4 regions of the Dryocola baronae genome follow, and region 1 is predicted to be linked to each of the others. Evidence: predicted binding sites of a transcription regulator. Region 1 holds the regulator's gene; each other region holds the start of a gene.
What was found. The regulator Fur, encoded in region 1, represses iron uptake genes when iron is present. The targets are predictions, from matches to a motif close to ATAATAATGAGAACNACTATCAA.
Positions count from the first base shown of each region.

Region 2: the regulator Fur is predicted to act here: its motif matches at 2,294-2,316, upstream of ACSPHG_RS09910 (TonB-dependent siderophore receptor).
Region 3: the regulator Fur is predicted to act here: its motif matches at 2,293-2,315, upstream of ACSPHG_RS11985 (TonB-dependent siderophore receptor).
Region 4: the regulator Fur is predicted to act here: its motif matches at 2,159-2,181, upstream of ftnA (non-heme ferritin).

Region 1 is NZ_JBINNY010000001.1:3,448,901-3,453,462, forward strand. Features, by position in the region: gene ybfF (esterase) at 1-322, shown strand, start outside; gene ybfE (LexA regulated protein) at 458-739, shown strand; gene fldA (flavodoxin FldA) at 921-1,451, shown strand; gene fur (ferric iron uptake transcriptional regulator) at 1,752-2,204, shown strand; gene chiQ (ChiQ/YbfN family lipoprotein) at 2,289-2,615, opposite strand; gene chiP (chitoporin ChiP) at 2,663-4,060, opposite strand; gene glnS (glutamine--tRNA ligase) at 4,520-4,562, opposite strand, start outside.
Region 2 is NZ_JBINNY010000001.1:2,109,503-2,114,064, forward strand. Features, by position in the region: gene ACSPHG_RS09910 (TonB-dependent siderophore receptor) at 21-2,198, opposite strand; gene treA (alpha,alpha-trehalase TreA) at 2,475-4,187, opposite strand; gene ACSPHG_RS09920 (serine/threonine protein kinase) at 4,376-4,562, opposite strand, start outside.
Region 3 is NZ_JBINNY010000001.1:2,544,092-2,548,653, forward strand. Features, by position in the region: partial or broken gene ACSPHG_RS11970 (helix-turn-helix domain-containing protein) at 1-239, opposite strand, end outside; gene ACSPHG_RS11975 (nuclear transport factor 2 family protein) at 422-811, opposite strand; gene ACSPHG_RS11980 (glycoside hydrolase family 10-like protein) at 970-2,247, shown strand; gene ACSPHG_RS11985 (TonB-dependent siderophore receptor) at 2,360-4,501, shown strand; gene ACSPHG_RS11990 (ABC transporter substrate-binding protein) at 4,503-4,562, shown strand, end outside.
Region 4 is NZ_JBINNY010000001.1:1,874,718-1,879,279, reverse strand. Features, by position in the region: gene yecR (YecR family lipoprotein) at 1-251, shown strand, start outside; gene ACSPHG_RS08795 (DUF3574 domain-containing protein) at 277-705, shown strand; gene ACSPHG_RS08790 (NupC/NupG family nucleoside CNT transporter) at 739-1,920, opposite strand; gene ftnA (non-heme ferritin) at 2,270-2,767, shown strand; gene ACSPHG_RS08780 (UPF0149 family protein) at 2,821-3,396, opposite strand; tRNA gene ACSPHG_RS08775 (tRNA-Leu) at 3,559-3,644, opposite strand; tRNA gene ACSPHG_RS08770 (tRNA-Cys) at 3,657-3,730, opposite strand; tRNA gene ACSPHG_RS08765 (tRNA-Gly) at 3,783-3,858, opposite strand; gene pgsA (CDP-diacylglycerol--glycerol-3-phosphate 3-phosphatidyltransferase) at 4,015-4,562, opposite strand, start outside.

The DNA.
Region 1 (4,562 bases):
TATAAAGGAAGAAGGCGTAATCCAGTTCCTGCTAAAGTCCTTTGCCGACGGCGAGTGGAAATTCAACGTGCCGGTACTGTGGCAGCAATACGAAAAGATCGTCGGCTGGCAAACTATTCCGGCCTGGGATCACCCTGCGCTGTTTATCCGCGGCGGCGCATCACCTTATGTCGATGAAACGCACCGGGATGCGCTATTGGAGCAGTTTCCACAGGCCCGTGCTCACGTGGTCGCGGGCGCAGGACACTGGGTTCACGCCGAGAAACCTGAAGCCGTTTTACGCGCCATTCATCGTTTTATTGATGATTCCTCGGCAAACTGATTAAAAACAGACCGACTGGCCGCAAGAAGTGGCTAACGCGTTGGCGCGCCGTACATGCTGATGTATGATGGCGCGCTTAAATGCGACCTGAGCACTCTGCTCGCAGCATCCGAATTTCCTGTCAGTACTCTAATCATGGCAAAAGAACAAACGGACCGTACTACATTAGATCTGTTCGCGGACGAGCGTCGCCCGGGGCGGCCAAAAACCAATCCGCTTACGCGTGACGAGCAGCTGCGCATCAATAAGCGCAACCAGCTCAAACGCGATAAAGTACGCGGCCTGAAACGAGTAGAGCTAAAACTCAACAACGAAGCGGTAGATGCGCTTAATCATCTTGCTGAAGCCAGAAACATCAGCCGCAGCGAACTGATTGAAGAGATGTTGCTAGCGCAGCTAAAACAACACCTCAGCTGATCTTCTGCCTTCCATCCCTAACATTAAGTGAAAAGTGGGCGCGAATTGCGCCGTCATGTTGCAGTCTGTGCACAACGCTATGATAGCTGTTTCCGCACTGTAAGCTGTTCTGCTATGATTGCCCTATCTGTGGGCAACATTCAGCCACCATACCATTAAGTTTCAAGAGGTTATTTTACTCATGGCAATCGTAGGCATTTTCTTCGGCAGCGACACCGGTAACACCGAAAACATCGCAAAAATGATCCAAAAGCAGCTCGGTAAAGACGTGGCTGAAGTGCGCGACATTGCGAAGAGCAGCAAAGAAGACCTGGAAGGCTTCGACATTCTGCTGCTCGGTATCCCGACCTGGTACTACGGCGAAGCGCAGTGCGACTGGGATGACTTCTTCCCTACGCTTGAAGAAGTGGATTTCAACGGCAAACTGGTTGCGCTGTTTGGCTGCGGCGATCAGGAAGATTACGCAGAATATTTCTGTGATGCGCTCGGCACCATCCGCGACATCATCGAACCACGCGGCGCGGCGATTGTCGGCCACTGGCCTACTGCGGGCTACCACTTCGAAGCGTCCAAAGGTTTGGCAGACGACGACCACTTCGTAGGCCTTGCTATCGATGAAGACCGCCAGCCGGAACTGACCGCAGAGCGTGTTGAGAAATGGACAAAGCAGGTTGCTGAAGAGCTGAATCTGGCTGACATCATTAGCGCCTGATGCACTAGGGCGCAAGCAAATCACTTGCGCCTTATTGATAGGTATTATCAATGAAAATAATTGCTACAATTTTGTAACTTTTTTGTCTATCCCTGTACAATATCCCACAGGTCACCTTTGCTAGCCTGCCAGCAAACGGCGACTCCGCCACGATTTTTTAGCTGTGTTATGCTTCATACTTGCAGTTTCTATTTAGACGTGGCTGTACTATACCCACATGAGTTGGGTATATAATGAGACGCATTCACTTAACGCTCAAATGAGTTCGAGCAAAACGTTAAGCAACAGGACAATTTCCGCATGACTGACAACAATACTGCACTTAAGAAAGCCGGCCTGAAAGTCACGCTTCCACGATTAAAAATCCTTGAAGTGTTACAGGAACCGGTAAACCATCATGTCAGTGCGGAAGACTTATACAAGCGTCTGATTGATATGGGTGAAGAGATTGGTCTGGCGACGGTTTACCGCGTACTGAACCAGTTTGATGACGCAGGTATCGTTACCCGTCATAACTTCGAAGGTGGCAAGTCAGTCTTTGAACTGACCCAGCAGCACCATCACGATCACCTGATATGCCTGGACTGCGGCAAGGTTATTGAATTCAGCGATGACTCAATTGAAGCCCGCCAGCGTGAAATCGCCTCCCGTCATGGTATTCGTCTGACCAACCACAGTCTGTACCTTTACGGCCACTGCGCCGAAGGCGACTGCCGCACCGACGAAAACGCTCACGAAATCAGCGAAAAGTAATCCGCATACTGCCTTCCCTTTCGGGGGAAGACAAACAAAAAAACCGGTGATTAACTCACCGGTTTTTTTATGCCCCAAGTAACCTTACTTGTTGTTACTGCGGATCTCCTGCCAGATTTTATCGCACTTGGCTTTCACGGCCTGGTCGTTGCCCGTTTGGGTTGCCTGGATGCAGTTTTGGTAGTCCAGCGTGCGCACCGTCTCTTTCTGTGCAAATTCCTGATGCTTCTTGTCTTTCGCCAGCTCGTTGAGCATATTCTGGCAGCCCTTAACTTTGTCCGGGTTTCCTTCAGCACTGTTGATGCAGGCGCTGTAATCCTGCTTAAGCTGGGAGTCTTCCGGTGCCGTTTGTGGCTGCGCGCATGCCGTTAAGCCTAAAGCCATCGCGGCCATCAATATTACTTTTTTCATGCTCGATATCCTTAAGAAGACCGGGCAACGTAGCGCCCGGCGTCAAATCAGAAGATGGTGAACGGTGCGATAACGATGAACTTGACGTCGCGCTCATCCTGGAAGATGTTGCCGTAACCGCCGCCCCAGCTTGGGATATCGGAATGGTTGTCGTACTGAGTAAAGTGCAGTTTGAACAGCGTACCTTTCGCGCGGCCGTCCTGCACGGTGTACAGGGCGTCAAGACTGTAAGAGGACTCTTTCAGGCGACGGTCTGCATCGTAGTAGCCATCGGTCGTTGGGGTAGAGCTTGGTTTCGCATCCCAGGCATAAACGTAAGATGCGCCTACCGCCCAGCCAGCCAGGTTCCAGTTGCTAAGGTCATACATTGCGCCTGCGAATACCGCTTTTTCGCCGTTGGCGTTGAAGTCGGAGCGGTTATCCCACCACACGTCAAGACGACCGTTGGAGGAGGCGTAGGTTGGGGTCATACGCTGCAGGAAGTAGCCCTGCTGGCCGTCCGCCTTAACCATAGTTCCTTCTAAGCGCAGATCGACCTGGCCGATTTTGTAGCCAAGGGTCAGCGCCTGCAGCCACGCGGTGCCGTCGTAAATATCGTTCACGCCGCCGTTGGAGACTTTGTCCCGCGTACCGTAGAACTGATAGCTGGTGGTCAGAGGGCTGCCAGCGATATCAAACTTGTAGCTTGCTTTAGTGAAGTACTGGTCAATGTAGCCCTGCGCCTGACCGAATGCGGCTTCCAGCACCAGGTCATTTTTAAAGTCGTACTTCGCGCCAACGGAATGCAGGTAATCAACCTTGGTGTTCTTATCGTTCTGATAGAACTTATCCATTTCGAGGTGCCATGGGGATTTATATTCGTTAGTCCACATATAGGAGAAACTTAATGCGCCCGCGTCACCATAATCGAAGTTAGCCCCAGCTTCAGCCCCTTGATAGGTACCCGGCATAAAGCTCCAGTGCGGAGCTAATAAAGTCTGGCCGGTCGGCTGAATGTAGCCTGCGCGAGCCCAAACTGGACCGTATTTAAATTTTGCTGCGGCTTTATAAAGACTAATTCCACTCTTATCCCCGGAATAATCTTCGTCATAGGCTTTGTTTTTTGAAGAGAATGCAATTTCGTTCGGGTGACCGCTGTCGCCGTTCTCCGCCATTTCAATCGCGGTAAATGCCGCAATATCTAAACCGAACATGTCGGCCGCATAGCCAGACTGGAAGTCTAAGTTGGCGTTCCAGGTTGAGTGGGAAAGGTTGGTTTCGTATTTGTTAGTGTTTACATCTTTACGATCGCGCTCACGCTGCCAGTAATAAATACCGCCGGTAAGCGTTGAATCATCAATGAAGCCCGCACCCACTGCCTGTGGAACAACAACAATGCCTGACAGAGCTGTGACACCTGCAATTGCAAGCGCCAGCGCACTACGTTTGCCACTAAACGTACGCATATTGAAATCCTCTTTGACGTATAAATAATCACCCGGTGTTAAAGCACCTGACGGCGAAAAAAATTAAAATGCCTTACGGCCAATAGCGGTCATGAATATTTCCCGCATCACTGCTGTGCTTAAGACTATTTTTCGCGACGCGAATTATCAACGACTTTATCAGAGAGAATTCCCATATTATGACGAAGTGCACATAATCTATGAGTATTTGTAACAATTTGCTTTAGCAGCGTTTTATGCCATTAAATTAAAAATATTGAGCATAATCACGCAAATGAAAGCGCTCTCACGCTGGGTAATGAGAACCTTTCAACTTAGTGGTCAATAGCGGAGGATTATTACCAACGCAACAATGCGGCATTAATTCGCTTTAAAAATGTTCACAAACTTTTAACCAGCTGAACAATAAGCGAAAAAAAACGCCGCGTAAGGCGGCGTTCTTATTATCAGGCGAATGTATTAATCGCCGATTTTTGCCCATGTGTCACGCAGGCCAACGGTG
Region 2 (4,562 bases), 1.3 Mb from region 1:
GTCACCGCTCTTGCACAGCTTTAGAAATCGTAACCCACGGTTGCGATAACGGAACGCTCGGCGCCCCAGTAGCAGTAGCCGGTGCCGTAGCAGCCCGCAACGTAGTCGCGGCCCGTCAGGTTGGTAGCGTTAACCTGCACGTAAGCGCCTTTCAGCGCCGGTGTCCACGCGCCCATGTCGGCACGCACCATGGCGTCCAGCAGGGTTGCGGACGGCACGCGCAGGGTATTTTCGTTATCGGCCCACTGCTTGCCGATGTAGCGAACGCCCGCGCCCAGGCTAATCCCGAGGTCGGCTTTGAATACGCCCCACAGGCTGGCCATCTGATCCGGCGTCACGTACGGCGTATTGCCGTCGTTGCCGTCGATAGCATCCTTAAAGCGAACCTTGTTCCAGGTGTAGCCCGCGATGGTGGAGAAGCGCTGGTTCCACTGGGAGCGCGCTTCAAGCTCGACGCCCTGGGAATGAACCTTCCCGGCAGGCTCGTAGTAGCTGCCCTGCACGATACGGTTGCCGACATCCTTCTGCGTCAGATCGTAAACCGCGACGGTGTACAGATCCGCCGTGCCGACCGGCTGATACTTCACGCCTGCCTCATACTGCTCGGCCGTTGTCGGTTTAAGCGTTTTGCCCTGCGCGTCCGGCAGGACCTGCGGCGTAATCGCCTGGCTATAGCTGACGTACGGAGAAATGCCGTTTTCAAACGCGTACAGCAGGGAGGCGCGGCCGCTGAAGTGGTCGTCGGTACGGTTATCGGTCACGTCGCTGTCAATGGCTGGCGCAACGATGTGGCTTTTGGTGACGAGATGGTCGTAGCGGCCGGACAGCGTCATGTGCCACTGGTTCCACTTCATATCATCCTGTAGATAAACGCCGCTTTGCTCGTACTGACGCTTGCCGGATTTGGTCAGCAAACCCTGGTTGATGGTGGCGTAGGTCGGGTCGCGCGGATCGTAATAGTAGAAGCCGCCAGGGCCGCCGGATTGACCGGTCCACGGATTGAGATTGGTGGTGTAGGCGGAATCGTCGGACAGGTTATTGGTGAACTTGTGGTATTCACCGCCCAGCACGACCCTGTGTTCCAGCTCGCCGGTGGCGAAGTCGGCTTCCAGCTGGTTGTCGATAGCCCAGGCGTCAAGGGATGAGGTTTCACCGCTGTAGTAGCGCGACAGTTCGTCGTGCGCCGCGTCCGCCCAGCCAATCTGGTAGGCCTGCTTCAGGCCGACGTTCGAATGGGTATAGCTCGCGTTGGAGCGGAAGGCCCAGACGTCGTTGAAGCTGTGGGCGAACTCGTAGCTGTAAATCTGCTGGTGGCGTTTGAATTCGTCGTTGCCCGGTTCGACGTCAGAGAAGCCGGTATCCAGCTTGCGGCCGGTGGAGGAATACAGGCTGCCGTCCCCTGGAACCGAGCCGTGGAAGCCGCCGGACGGATCTTTTTCCAGATAGGCGCGCAGCAGCAGGGAGGTATTGTCGTCCGGCTGCCAGAGCACGGACGGCGCAATGGCGTAACGCTCTTCGCGGGTATTTTCATACTGCGTATCGGTGTTGCGGGTCATGCCGGTGATCCGCCAGGCCCACTGGTCGTTAATGGCGTTGGTGTAGTCGAACGCGGTGCCGTTGGTGTTGTGATTGCCGTAAATCGCGCGGACGTGGCCTTCTTCAACAAACTGCGGACGCTTGGAGGTTTCCATCACCAGCCCGCCCGGCACCGTCTGGCCGTAAAGCGCGGAGGACGGGCCTTTGATCACGTCGATGCGTTCGAGGAACCACGGATCGACCTGCACAACGTTGTAGCTGCCGCCGTCGCTCATCAGGCGCAGGCCGTCTAAGAAGATATTGTTCACGTCGCCGCCGTGGAAGCCGCGCAGGGCAACGGTATCATAGCGCGTTGCGCCGCCCGCAAAGCCGGTGAAAACGCCCGGCGTGTAGTTGAGCGCGCTGTTCACGGACAAAGCGCCCTGATCTTCTATCTGCTGGCGGGTGATGACGGAAATGGACTGGCCGGTGGTGATAACCGGCTGGTCGGTTTTCGTCGCGCCGCGCGTGGTGCTGGCGGTGTATCCCTGAGTCGGTGAAGTTGCGGTGTCCGCAGGCTTAGCGGTGACGACAACCGTGTCTTCTGCCATAGCCAATCCCGGTGCGGCAAGTGCAAGCGCGCAGAGTAAAGCGGAGCGCTTTACGGTGAATGCCAGTTTCATCTTATTATTTTCCCGTGAAGGTAAAGTTGTAATCACGAACGGACGCCGCGAGCCGGAACGACCGGGGCATCAGAGGGTGCCACTGCATTTTTAGAATGCGAATTATTATCGTTATTGTTTCTGGATTCAAGTGCAGATTTTGGCGGGGGAGGCGGGCGAAAAAGCCCTGATAAGACAGGTGTTTTCGGGGGGTGTTTGGTGGATGGCGCTGCGCTTATCCCCCCTACAAAATCTAAACTGTAGGTCGGGTAAGCGCAGCGCCACCCGACATAAACGCTACTGTGCCGCTTTCACCGGCGCGGTTTCGGTCACCGGGCCGGGCGTTGCCGAAGGCAGCTTATCCGGCGTCGAGTCACAGGGCTTCTCTTTGCCGCACAGCAGGTCCAGCATTTTCAGCGTTACGCCGTTGGTCCAGCCGAAGCCGTCCTGCAGCGGATATTCCCCGCCGCCGCCGCCCGTACCCGTCGACGACACGTCATATTTTTCCACCAGCTTCTGCTCGCGGTTATAGGTCTGCTGCACGTTGGTCAGGAAGCGCCAGGTCACCTCCATGGCGAGATCCTTGTGGTTGTAGTTTTGCAGCCCCTCGGTTGCCACCCACTGCAGCGGCGCCCAGCCGTTTGGCGCATCCCACTGCTGGCCCGTTTTCACGTTGGTGGTGGCAAGGCCGCCGGCCTTCAGGAGCTGGGAACGCGTGACGCTCGCCATTTTATCGGCATGCTCTTTCGAGGCCGAGTGGACGTACAGCGGGAACAGCGCGGCCGCCGTCAGCTGGCTGCGCACCGCGTTGCGCTTCAGATCGTAGTCGGCATACCAGCCTTCTTTGGCGTTCCACAGGTTCGCCTCGATGGCCTTCTGACGCGCGTCGGCCAGCTGCTGATATTCGCCCGCGGCGGTGTTGTCTTTCGCCACGCTGCTGGCGTGCGCCAGCGTTTTCTCAAGCTGGTACATCAGGGAGTTCAGATCCACCGGCACGATGGAGGTGGTGCGAATCGAACCGAGCTGGTTCGGGTTGTCCATCCAGCGCGAGCTGAAATCCCAGCCGGATGCCGCACCGGCGCGCAGATCGCGGTAGATCTCGGTCGCCGGGCGGTTTGGATTGTTTTTCGCGGTGGTCACGTCGTCGAGCCAGGATTCGGTACGCGGCGTGTCGCGGTCGTCCCAGTAGCGGTTAAGCACGGAGCCGTCTTTCAGCTTCACGACGCGTTTGTTTTGCTCACCCGGCTGCAGCGCGTCGCTGCCTTCCATCCAGTAGGCGTACTCCTGCTTAAGCTGCGGCAGATACTTGCTGTACACCTCGTCGCCGCTGTGGCTGGCAAGCAGTTCGACCATAAAGGCAAAGAACGGCGGCTGGGAGCGGCTCAGGTAGTAGCTGCGGTTGCCGTTCGGGATGTGCCCCCAGGCGTCAATTTCGCTGGCGAAGTTATCCGTCATGTCCTGGACTTTGTCCCAGTGGCCGCTTTCCGCAAGCCCCAGCATGGTGAAGTAACTGTCCCAGTAATAGACCTCGCGGAAGCGGCCGCCCGGTACCACATACGGCTTCGGCAGCGGCAGCAGGGAATCCCATTTGCCGACGCTTTCGGTGGAGCGCGTCAGCACCGGCCACAGGCCGTCAATGTGCTCGCGCAGCGTCTGGCCTTCCGGCGGCACGTACTTCTCGCCTTCTTTCGGCAGCACGAAGTTCACTTCAACGAAATGCTGCAGGTCGAAGCTCGACTGGCTGCGCTGCATGCGGTAGTCCGCCAGAATCATCAGCGGGTCGCTTTTCGGCACGGCGTCGGCAAACGTTTTCTGATCGGGGAAAAGCTTCGCGGACTGCACGTCGGTAAACAGCGGGCCGAGCAGGGCGTCAGGCGGCTGCGGCTGGGTGCGAATCTGCGGATTGTCATCGGCGGTGGCCGGGAGGGTGAAGGTAACGAAGGCGCTGCCAAGCGCCATCTGGACTGCGAGCAGTAAGGTACGCGGACGGCGCAAACCGGGATTTATCATCTATTATTCTCCTTTGCAGGATCGCAGCCAAAGTTTACCGCGATCAACCCTATGAAAACCTTAGCCGAAATTCGGCGGGATAGGGTGGCGAATGTTGCAAAAGTACCGAATGCAGACTTTTTACCGGGCGGGCGCTCACAAATAAAAACTCCCGCACGAGGGCGGGAGCGGGGTTACGTCCTGGCAGATCAGCTTTGCGGATTGAGCAGCCAGGTGCCGGGCGTCACAACCGACAGCGATACGCTGCGCGACTGGCCCTGGTTGCTGAGCGTAATGTCGTACTTGCCCGCGGGCAGCTGCAAAACGCCGTAGCCGTTGGAAATGGGAACGTTTTTCTGCGGCTTGCCGTTCACCTGCATGGCGTCACCCTGGTTG
Region 3 (4,562 bases), 900 kb from region 1:
TCAATAATATTCAGCGCGTGTGCGGCCAGTCCCTGGGGCAACTGGTTGTTGCTGGATTTACCGCGACGACGGCTGGTCATGCCAAGCGGTCCATTTTCACGATAACGCGCAAGCAGACGGCGGCACTGACGATCGGAGATGCCGAGCCTCCGAGCTGCCGTCCGCGTTATCAGACGCCGGTCGATGACACCCTGAATTATCTTGAGCCGATAAACTTCATCCAATGTGAAAATCAGCATCCCTGGACGGCGAGTCTACGTGAGGGACATCTTTGCCCAAGGCAGACATCTCAATCTAGCCTCTGTAACTTAGGTGCGCATAATGTATATTATGTTAAATTGAATATCCCAACACAAACCTAATCACTGTCCTCAGGCTAATGCCGTCCCTCCCTCCCATCTCCATGACTTTTAACGCGTTCTCATTTACCACCAACCGGCGTCCCTTGATGAAACCTCAGTTGCCAACATCCACTGCTCGCTGATTTTTGCCAGATTGACGAACGCAGCGTTCTTTTACGCATATCCCCCGCGTCGTCGCGCTGCACCGTTTTGTACGTCAGCAGCATCGTGTTTTCAGAAAGCACGACCAACTGAAAATCTGCGGCTTCAATGTCGAGATCGTTTTCTTCTTCCGCCAAATCTGCCAGGGTTTGGGCTTTGTCGTAGCGTTGGCCAGAACGCCCGATCTCTTCGAATTCTTCGTGCAGCAAAGTTTCTACCTGCTGCACGTTGTTGCGCGTCGCTCTTTTATGCAGTCTGCTTTCCAGACTGCAAACCAGCGCCAGCAGCTCATCTTTCGCTTCTGTCATAAATAACCCCATGCCAAATAATGAATTCAACTATAGCAATTGAACCGCCGGACGAATCAGACGAAAATGTCGCACACTTAAGCGTCTTACGGAAATTGGAGTTCATCATCAGCCGCTCTCGTCGCTTTCTCTTTGCAGCCAAACTGAAAAAGTCCGGCATGTTTGTTGCCTCGGTGCTTTTGCTTGCCAGCTGCTCCTCTAAGCCGCCCGTGTCTTTGGTCACCCCACTCCCCCACGGCGTGAAAAAACCTTTGCCGGGTCACGAACGGCAGGAGGAAATGCGCGGCGTCTGGCTTGCGACCGTTTCCCGTCTCGACTGGCCGCCGGTATCGTCCGTTAACGGTGTTTTGAGCAATTCTGCGCGCATCAGCCAGCAGCAGCAGGCGCTGACGGCAAAGCTGGATAAGCTAAAAAGCCTCGGCATTAATACCGTTTTCTTCCAGGTTAAGCCGGACGGTACCGCGCTTTGGGCGTCCAAAATACTGCCGTGGTCAGATATGCTTACCGGCAAAATCGGCGAGGATCCGGGCTACGATCCGCTGCAGTTTATGATTGATGAGTCGCACAAGCGCGGCATAAAGGTTCACGCCTGGTTTAACCCTTATCGTATCTCCGTTAACACCAAATCATCTACCGTTGCGGAGCTAAACCGCACGCTGTCGCTCACGCCGCCAAGCGTGTTTGTGCTGCACCGCGACTGGGTACGCACCTCCGGCGACCGCTATGTATTAGACCCCGGCATTCCCGAAGTGCGTGACTGGATAACCAGCATCGTGTCGGAAGTGGTCACTAACTACCAAATCGACGGCGTGCAGTTTGACGATTATTTCTATACCGAATCCCCGGGCTTAACGCTCAACGACAGCCAGACGTACAAAACGTACGGCCAGGGCTTTAGCACCAAAGCGGACTGGCGGCGGCACAACACCCAGCAGCTTATCGCGCAGGTTTCCCATACTATCAAACAGTTAAAGCCTGACGTTGAGTTTGGCGTTAGCCCGGCTGGCGTCTGGCGTAACCGTTCTCACGATGCGGCGGGTTCCGATACGCGCGGCGCGGCGGCCTACGATGAGTCATATGCCGACACCCGCCGCTGGGTGCAGGAAGGTCTTTTGGACTACATCGCCCCGCAAATTTACTGGCCCTTCTCTCGCGACGCGGCCCGCTACGACGTGCTGGCAAAATGGTGGGCCGACGTAGTTAAGCCGACGAATACGCGGCTTTATATTGGCGTTGCGCTCTACAAGGTGGGTATGCCTTCGAAGAACGAGCCGGACTGGATGGTCAGCGGCGGCGTGCCGGAGCTGAAAAAACAGATCGACCTGAACGAGTCTCTACCGCAGATCGGCGGCACCATTTTATTCCGCGAAAACTTCCTGAACGAGCCGCAGACGCAGAGCGCGGTGAACTATATCAGGAGCAGATGGGGTAGCTAATCCCTTAATAAGACGGATCTTTTGTAAGTAATGTTAACATTGTAAATGCAAATAATTGTCATTATCATCGCTGATTCAATTATAAAATGCATTATTGCAGACAGTGATTATCATGACAGGTTATTCATTTGGCACCCCTTCCGTTCGCAGGGCGCGGCTTAATTCTCAGATTTTGATCCTTTCTACGTTCGTTTTCGGCGGCCACGCCTGGGCCGCCGAATCGACAAAGGAAGACACGCTCACCGTTACCGCCACCACGAATCCAGACGGCTCGTCGACCCGCTACGGTCAGGACGAAGCCTCGGTTGCGAGTCGTACCAGCACGCCGCGCGCTGAAACGCCCCAGTCGATAAGCGTCGTGACCTCACAGGTTATCGATGACTACGCCGTTTCCAGTCTTAATGACGCGATGAAGTTTGTCAGCGGCGTGACGCAGGGCAATACCTTAGGCGGCATCGAGGACGGCTTTGTAAAGCGCGGGTTCGGCTCCAACAGCGACGGCTCGGTGTTTATCGACGGCGTGCGCAGCAACCAGGGGCTGGCGATGGATGCCAGCATCGATCGCGTCGAGGTGCTAAAAGGCTCCGCCTCCCTGCTCTATGGGATCTTAAATCCGGGCGGCGTCATCAATCTGGTGACTAAAAAGCCGCAGTACGACTGGAACACGCGCGTTAGCGGCGTCAGCAGCAGCAACGGCGGTGGTTCAGGAACGATCGATGTGACCGGCCCGCTCGGCAACGGTTTTGCGTTCCGCCTGGTAGCCGAACGCCAGCGCGAGGACTACTGGCGCAACTTTGGCGTCGATGAGCACACGCTGATTGCCCCTTCCCTAAGCTGGTACGGCGAAAAAGCCTCTTTTAATATCGCCTACGTCGAAAACAAATACGACATTCCTTACGATCGCGGCACCGCATTTATCGACGGCAAGCCGCTCGATATCCCTTACAACCGCCGCATTGACGACGGCGCAAACCACGCCTGGGGCAAAAACAAACGCCTGTCGGTCAACTACGGCTATAGGCTTGACGACACCTGGGAAACCACTCTCAGCTACGCGTGGATGCAGCGCCGCTACGACAGCAACGAAGTCCGCGCCACCGCCGTCGACACCACGACCGGGATTGTGTCGCGCCGGGCCGACGCCAACCGTGGGTTCAACCACCAAACCGATTACGTTTCCTGGGACGTCAGCGGCAGCCCGCAGATTTTCGGCATGACGCACGATCTCACGCTCGGGGCCGACTATGAGCAAAACGAAACCTACAAGGCGTACTCTTATCGCGGCAAAGTCTCTAAAACCTTCAATATGTACAACCCGGTTTATGGCGAAGAGCCGATAACCGACGGCAGCACCTACAGCGATAAAAACAGCAACCTGCGCACCAACCTCTACAGCCGTTCGCTGTTTGCCAAAGACAGCATTCATCTAAACGAACAATGGATTGCCGTGCTGGGCGGGCGGTTCCAGCGCTATACCCAAACAAGCAGCGCCGGTTGGGTGAATCCGCAAACTACGCTTAACGATCGCGGCGACGCCTTCCTTCCGCAGGCCGGGCTGGTCTACAAAATCCTGCCGGAAGTCTCGCTTTACGGCAGCTACAGCAGGTCGTTCACGCCGTCGACGCAGACCGACGATAACGGCGACGTCGCCTCCACCGAAAAAGGCACCACCTATGAAATAGGTGCCAAATGGCAGATGACGCCGCAGCTGACCGGCACGCTGGCCGTCTACCGAATCGACGAAGACGATATGTCGGTGTTCATCAACGGCGTGACGCGCAACATTCCGCAAGCGCGCTCCACCGGCGCGGAGCTGGAGCTGAGCGGCGAAGTCACCCCGGACTGGAACGTCGTCGCCAACTACAGCTACGACAAAACCGAAATCGTCAAAGATGACGTCAGCAGCGCCAACGTCGGCAACCGCCTGGTCAACGCCCCGGCCAATATGGGCAGCCTGTACCTCAGCCATACGATGCGCTTCTCATGGCTGCCGGGCGAACTGCGCCTGGGCGGCGGCGGCCGCTATGTCGGTACCCGCGCGGGCGATCCGGAAAACAGCTTCCGCATGCCGAGCTACACCGTCGCCGACGCGTTTATCGCATGGGACAGCAGCCTCGTTGGCAAAAATACCCAGCTCAAGCTGAACGTGAAGAACCTGTTCGATAAGGAGTATTACGAATCCAGCGCCGGGAACCTGCGCGTGATCGAAGGCGAGCCGCGCACCCTGTACCTGTCGGCCGCGGTGGACTTCTGAGATGAAAAAACTGTGGCTAGCAGCCGCCCTGCTCGCGTTCAGCGCGGGCGGCCAGGCAAAA
Region 4 (4,562 bases), 1.6 Mb from region 1:
GCGTAGTGCGCCTTGGATTCGATCTCTCACCGCTGCAAACCGCGAAGGTTGATAGCTACGTCGCGCAGTCCACCGCCAGCCATCAGTGCCAGCAGTGGGGCTATATTGCGGCTTTCCCATATGGCGAACCGATAAAAACCTGTAGCCTGAGCAGCGGGGCTTTGTGTTTAAATCAGAAGGTTACCCTTGAATACCAGTGCCGTGGGATTGGCATGGAAAAATATCTCAGGGATCAAACGGTCGTGCAGTAATTTTAATGATGATGACAGGTGAAGAATGACTTTTTATAAAGCCACGATAGCGGGCCTGCTTGCCCTGACGCTTGCGGGCTGCGTTCAGCCAGCGCCAAAAACTTACGCCCTCGCCGCGGCCTGCCCGGCTGACAGCGCGATGACCCAAACCACGCTCTATTTCGGCCTGAGCCGCCCGGCGGGCGCGGATATTACCGCTAAAGAGTGGCAAACCTTTATCGACAGCGACGTCACGCCGCGCTTTCGCGACGGGCTAACGGTGTTTGATGCAAAAGGCCAGTGGCTGGGGAACGACGGGAAGCTGGCGCGCGAACAGAGCAAAGCGCTGATGCTGATCCATTCGACGGACAAAGAGAGCGAGTCAAAAATTGAGGCGCTGCGGGGGATTTATAAATCTCGTTTCGCGCAGGATTCGGTCATGAGGGTTGACCAGCCCGTGTGCGTCCACTTCTAAAACAACGGCGGGACAATCATCCCGCCGTTTTTATTACAGTACCAATCCGGCAAAGGCCGCCGAAAGCAGGCTCACCAGCGTTGCGCCGTAGACAAGGCGTAGGCCAAAGCGAGAAACCGCATTCCCCTGCTTCTCGTTCAGGCCTTTAATCGCTCCGGCCACGATGCCGATTGAGGCAAAGTTCGCAAACGATACCAGGAATACCGACAGGATCCCCAGACCGCGCGGGGTCAGGCCGGACATCACCTTTTGCAGCTCGATCATCGCCACAAACTCGTTGGCAACAAGCTTAGTGGCCATTATGCCCGCCGCCTGTAGAGCGTCCTGCTGCGGAATGCCCACCAGCCACGCAAACGGATAGAACACGTAGCCGAGCAGCTGTTGGAAGCTGTGCCCGAAGATCGCGGCGAACAGCGCGTTCAGGGCGCTGATGAGCGCGATAAAGCCAATCAGCATCGCCAGAATGATCATCGCTACCTTAAAGCCTGCGAGAATGTATTCGCCCAGCATTTCAAAGAAGCTCTGCGCCTCGTGCAGCTTTTCCAGCCTGATTTCCGGCTCGTCTTCCTGACCGCGCGGGTTAATGATCGACAAAATAATAAAGGTGCTGAATACGTTAAGCACCAGGGCTGCGACCACGTATTTTGGGTCCAGCATCGTCATGTACGCGCCAACAATGGAAAGCGATACCGTCGACATGGCGGTCGCGGCCATCGTAAACAGGCGGCGCGAGCTTAAATCACCGAGTATCTGTTTGTAGGCGATAAAGTTTTCCGACTGCCCGAGAATCAGCGAGCTGATGGCGTTGAACGACTCGAGCTTGCCCATGCCGTTTACTTTTGACAGCAGCGTGCCGACAATGCGGATAATCCACGGCAGAATGCGAAAGTGCTGCAATATGCCGATTAGCGCGGAGATAAAGATTATCGGACACAGTACGCCGAGGAAGATAAACGCCAGCCCCTGCTTGCTCATGCCGCCGAAGACGAAATCGCTGCCCTGCGCGGCGAAGGTCAGCAGCTGGCCGAAGAAACCGGAAACGCCGTTGATAACGAACAGGCCGCTGTCGGAGTGCAGGAAGAAGAACGCCAGGGCGGCCTCAATGACTATCAGCTGTATTAAATAACGCAGACGAATGGTTTTGCGATCGAAGCTGACCAGCCATGCGAGAGCGAGGATCACCACCAAGGCGAGCAAAAAGTGAAGAATATTCATGTGATTTATGATTTTGCGAAAAAAACGTATTTAGCCACAGCCCGTGCGGCAGGTAAATGGCGGCGGTAAGATTATTTAAGCATATGAATTTCTAATGGGTTCATAGGCTTAGTCCACGGAGGGTTATTTTGTTCATCCAGACTTAAGCCATATGTTTGTCGCAAATAAAAAATATAATAATTACGGCTAAAGACGAATGACTATTAATACCGAAATTTAATTTCGTCATTAAAGAAGAATAATATTAGCAACCATTCTCATTACAATAAATTAATTAACATTCTATTTGCATTATTGAAATTAAAAAAATAGAGTAGCGCCACTTACGAGCGATTAAACGGAGTGCGCTATGCTGAAAACAGAAATGGTCGAAAAACTTAACGAACAAATGAACCTTGAGCTGTATTCCTCGCTGCTTTACCAGCAGATGAGCGCATGGTGCAGCTACCACAGCTTCGAAGGCGCGGCGGCCTTCCTGCGTCGCCACGCTCAGGAAGAGATGGAGCACATGCAGCGCCTGTTTGCCTACCTGACCGATACCGGAAATATGCCGCGCATTAACGCGGTGCCGACTCCGTTCAGCGAATATTCTTCTCTGGACGCGTTATTTAACGCGACCTACGAACACGAGCAGTTAATTACCCGCAAGATTAATGAACTGGCCCACGCGGCGATGACGTCCCAGGATTACCCGACGTTTAATTTCCTGCAGTGGTACGTTGCCGAACAGCATGAAGAAGAAAAACTGTTTAAATCGGTGCTGGATAAACTCAGCCTGGTCGGTAAAAGCGGTGAAGGCCTGTATTTTGTCGATAAAGAGCTTGCCACTCTCGATACCCAGGCTTAATTCAGAAAGGGATTGAACGGGCCGGAGCGTTTTGCGCTCCGGCTTTTTTACGATCAGTGCAGGCTGGAATGTTCTTTTTTCATCCAGTATGCCGTAACGGCAAGCGCGGCAGGCTTGATCTCTTCAATACTGTCGATGAACGCCTCATGGGAAAGCTCATCAAGCTTGTCGAACTTCTCCTCCAGCCCGTGCAGGGCAATCGGCTCAAGCATCGTTACCAGCTCTTCCGGCAGCGGTGAAACATCCCACAGCATTACGCCACGCATGTAGCCGAAGCACCATTCTTCAACGATGGTGAACTCCTGCTCTTCGACGATGCTGGTGCCAAACAGCGGCTCGTACTGATCCGGATAGCTGCTAAGGCGTTCGGCAATGTCGTTCACGTGCTTGAACGTCAGCTCAACGAATTTTTTCAGCTCGCCTTCGGACTCCCACAGCGGCTGGTCGCCTTCCCCGCCCCAGAATGCCGCGAAGGTCGCTTCCGGGCCCACTTCTTTTGGCCCGGACAGAATAGCCGTCAGCAGGCCGTCCATCTCGGCTACGTCCATGATTGAGCGTTCGGTGGCGTGCTTCATCAGCACCTCGTCGAGCCACTCAATCTCTTCTTCGGTTAATGGTCCCTGGTTCATGTTCCTGCTCCTGTAGCGAATAGGTTTCACGCGCGCCCGGCGGTGAAGAATAGAGTAATTATCAGGCAAGATAGTCGGAAGGGATATTACAGGCAATAAAAAACCACCCGAAGGTGGTTTGCACGACACTGCTTATCATTGATTTTATTCTTGTCTTTCCCATGGTGCCCGGGGCGGGACTTGAACCCGCACAGCCATAAGCCGAGGGATTTTAAATCCCTTGTGTCTACCGATTTCACCACCCGGGCTCGGGAAGAAAGTGGAGGCGCGTTCCGGAGTCGAACCGGACTAGACGGATTTGCAATCCGCTACATAACCGCTTTGCTAACGCGCCAAAACTTTTGTTGCCTTTTCAGGCAGTAACAGAGAACCCTGTTACTTAAATTTGGAGCGGGAAACGAGACTCGAACTCGCGACCCCGACCTTGGCAAGGTCGTGCTCTACCAACTGAGCTATTCCCGCAAATCTGTACAAGTGAGTTTGGTTAATCACTTGATTTTATTATCTTCCGGCAAGCTGTGCTGCCGTTCGATGCGATGCATTCTACTTAGATGGCGCAGTGAGTCAATGAAATTTTCCTGCACTGCGTTTCGTTTGCTGAATTTTGCGTCGCTTAGATCAAGGTTCGAGCAAATCACCGCGCGCGGCGGCTAAATATTGGAACATTGACCAGAAAGTTAACACCGCGGCGATGAAGAACAGGCCGATCCCGGCGTACTCGATCCACATATTTGGACGCCAGAGCATACCGATAAGCGCCAGCATCTGCGCCATGGTTTTGGTTTTGCCAATCCACGACACCGCAACGCTGCTGCGCTTGCCGATTTCCGCCATCCACTCGCGCAGGGCGGAGATGATGATTTCCCTCGCGATCATGGTGGCCGCAGGCAGCGTCACCCACCAGGCGTGATAGTGCTCAACGATGAGCACCAGCGCCACGACGACCATCACCTTATCCGCTACCGGATCGAGAAATGCCCCGAATCGGGTGCTTTGGTTCCAGCGCCGGGCAAGAAAACCGTCAAACCAGTCTGTAATGGCTGCCAGCCAGAAGATAAATGCGCACAGGAACGGCGCCCAGGTGAACGGCAGATAAAAAGCCAGCACAAAGAATGGGATAAGGAAGACACGGAACAGAGTAAGCAACGTTGGTATATTAAATTGCA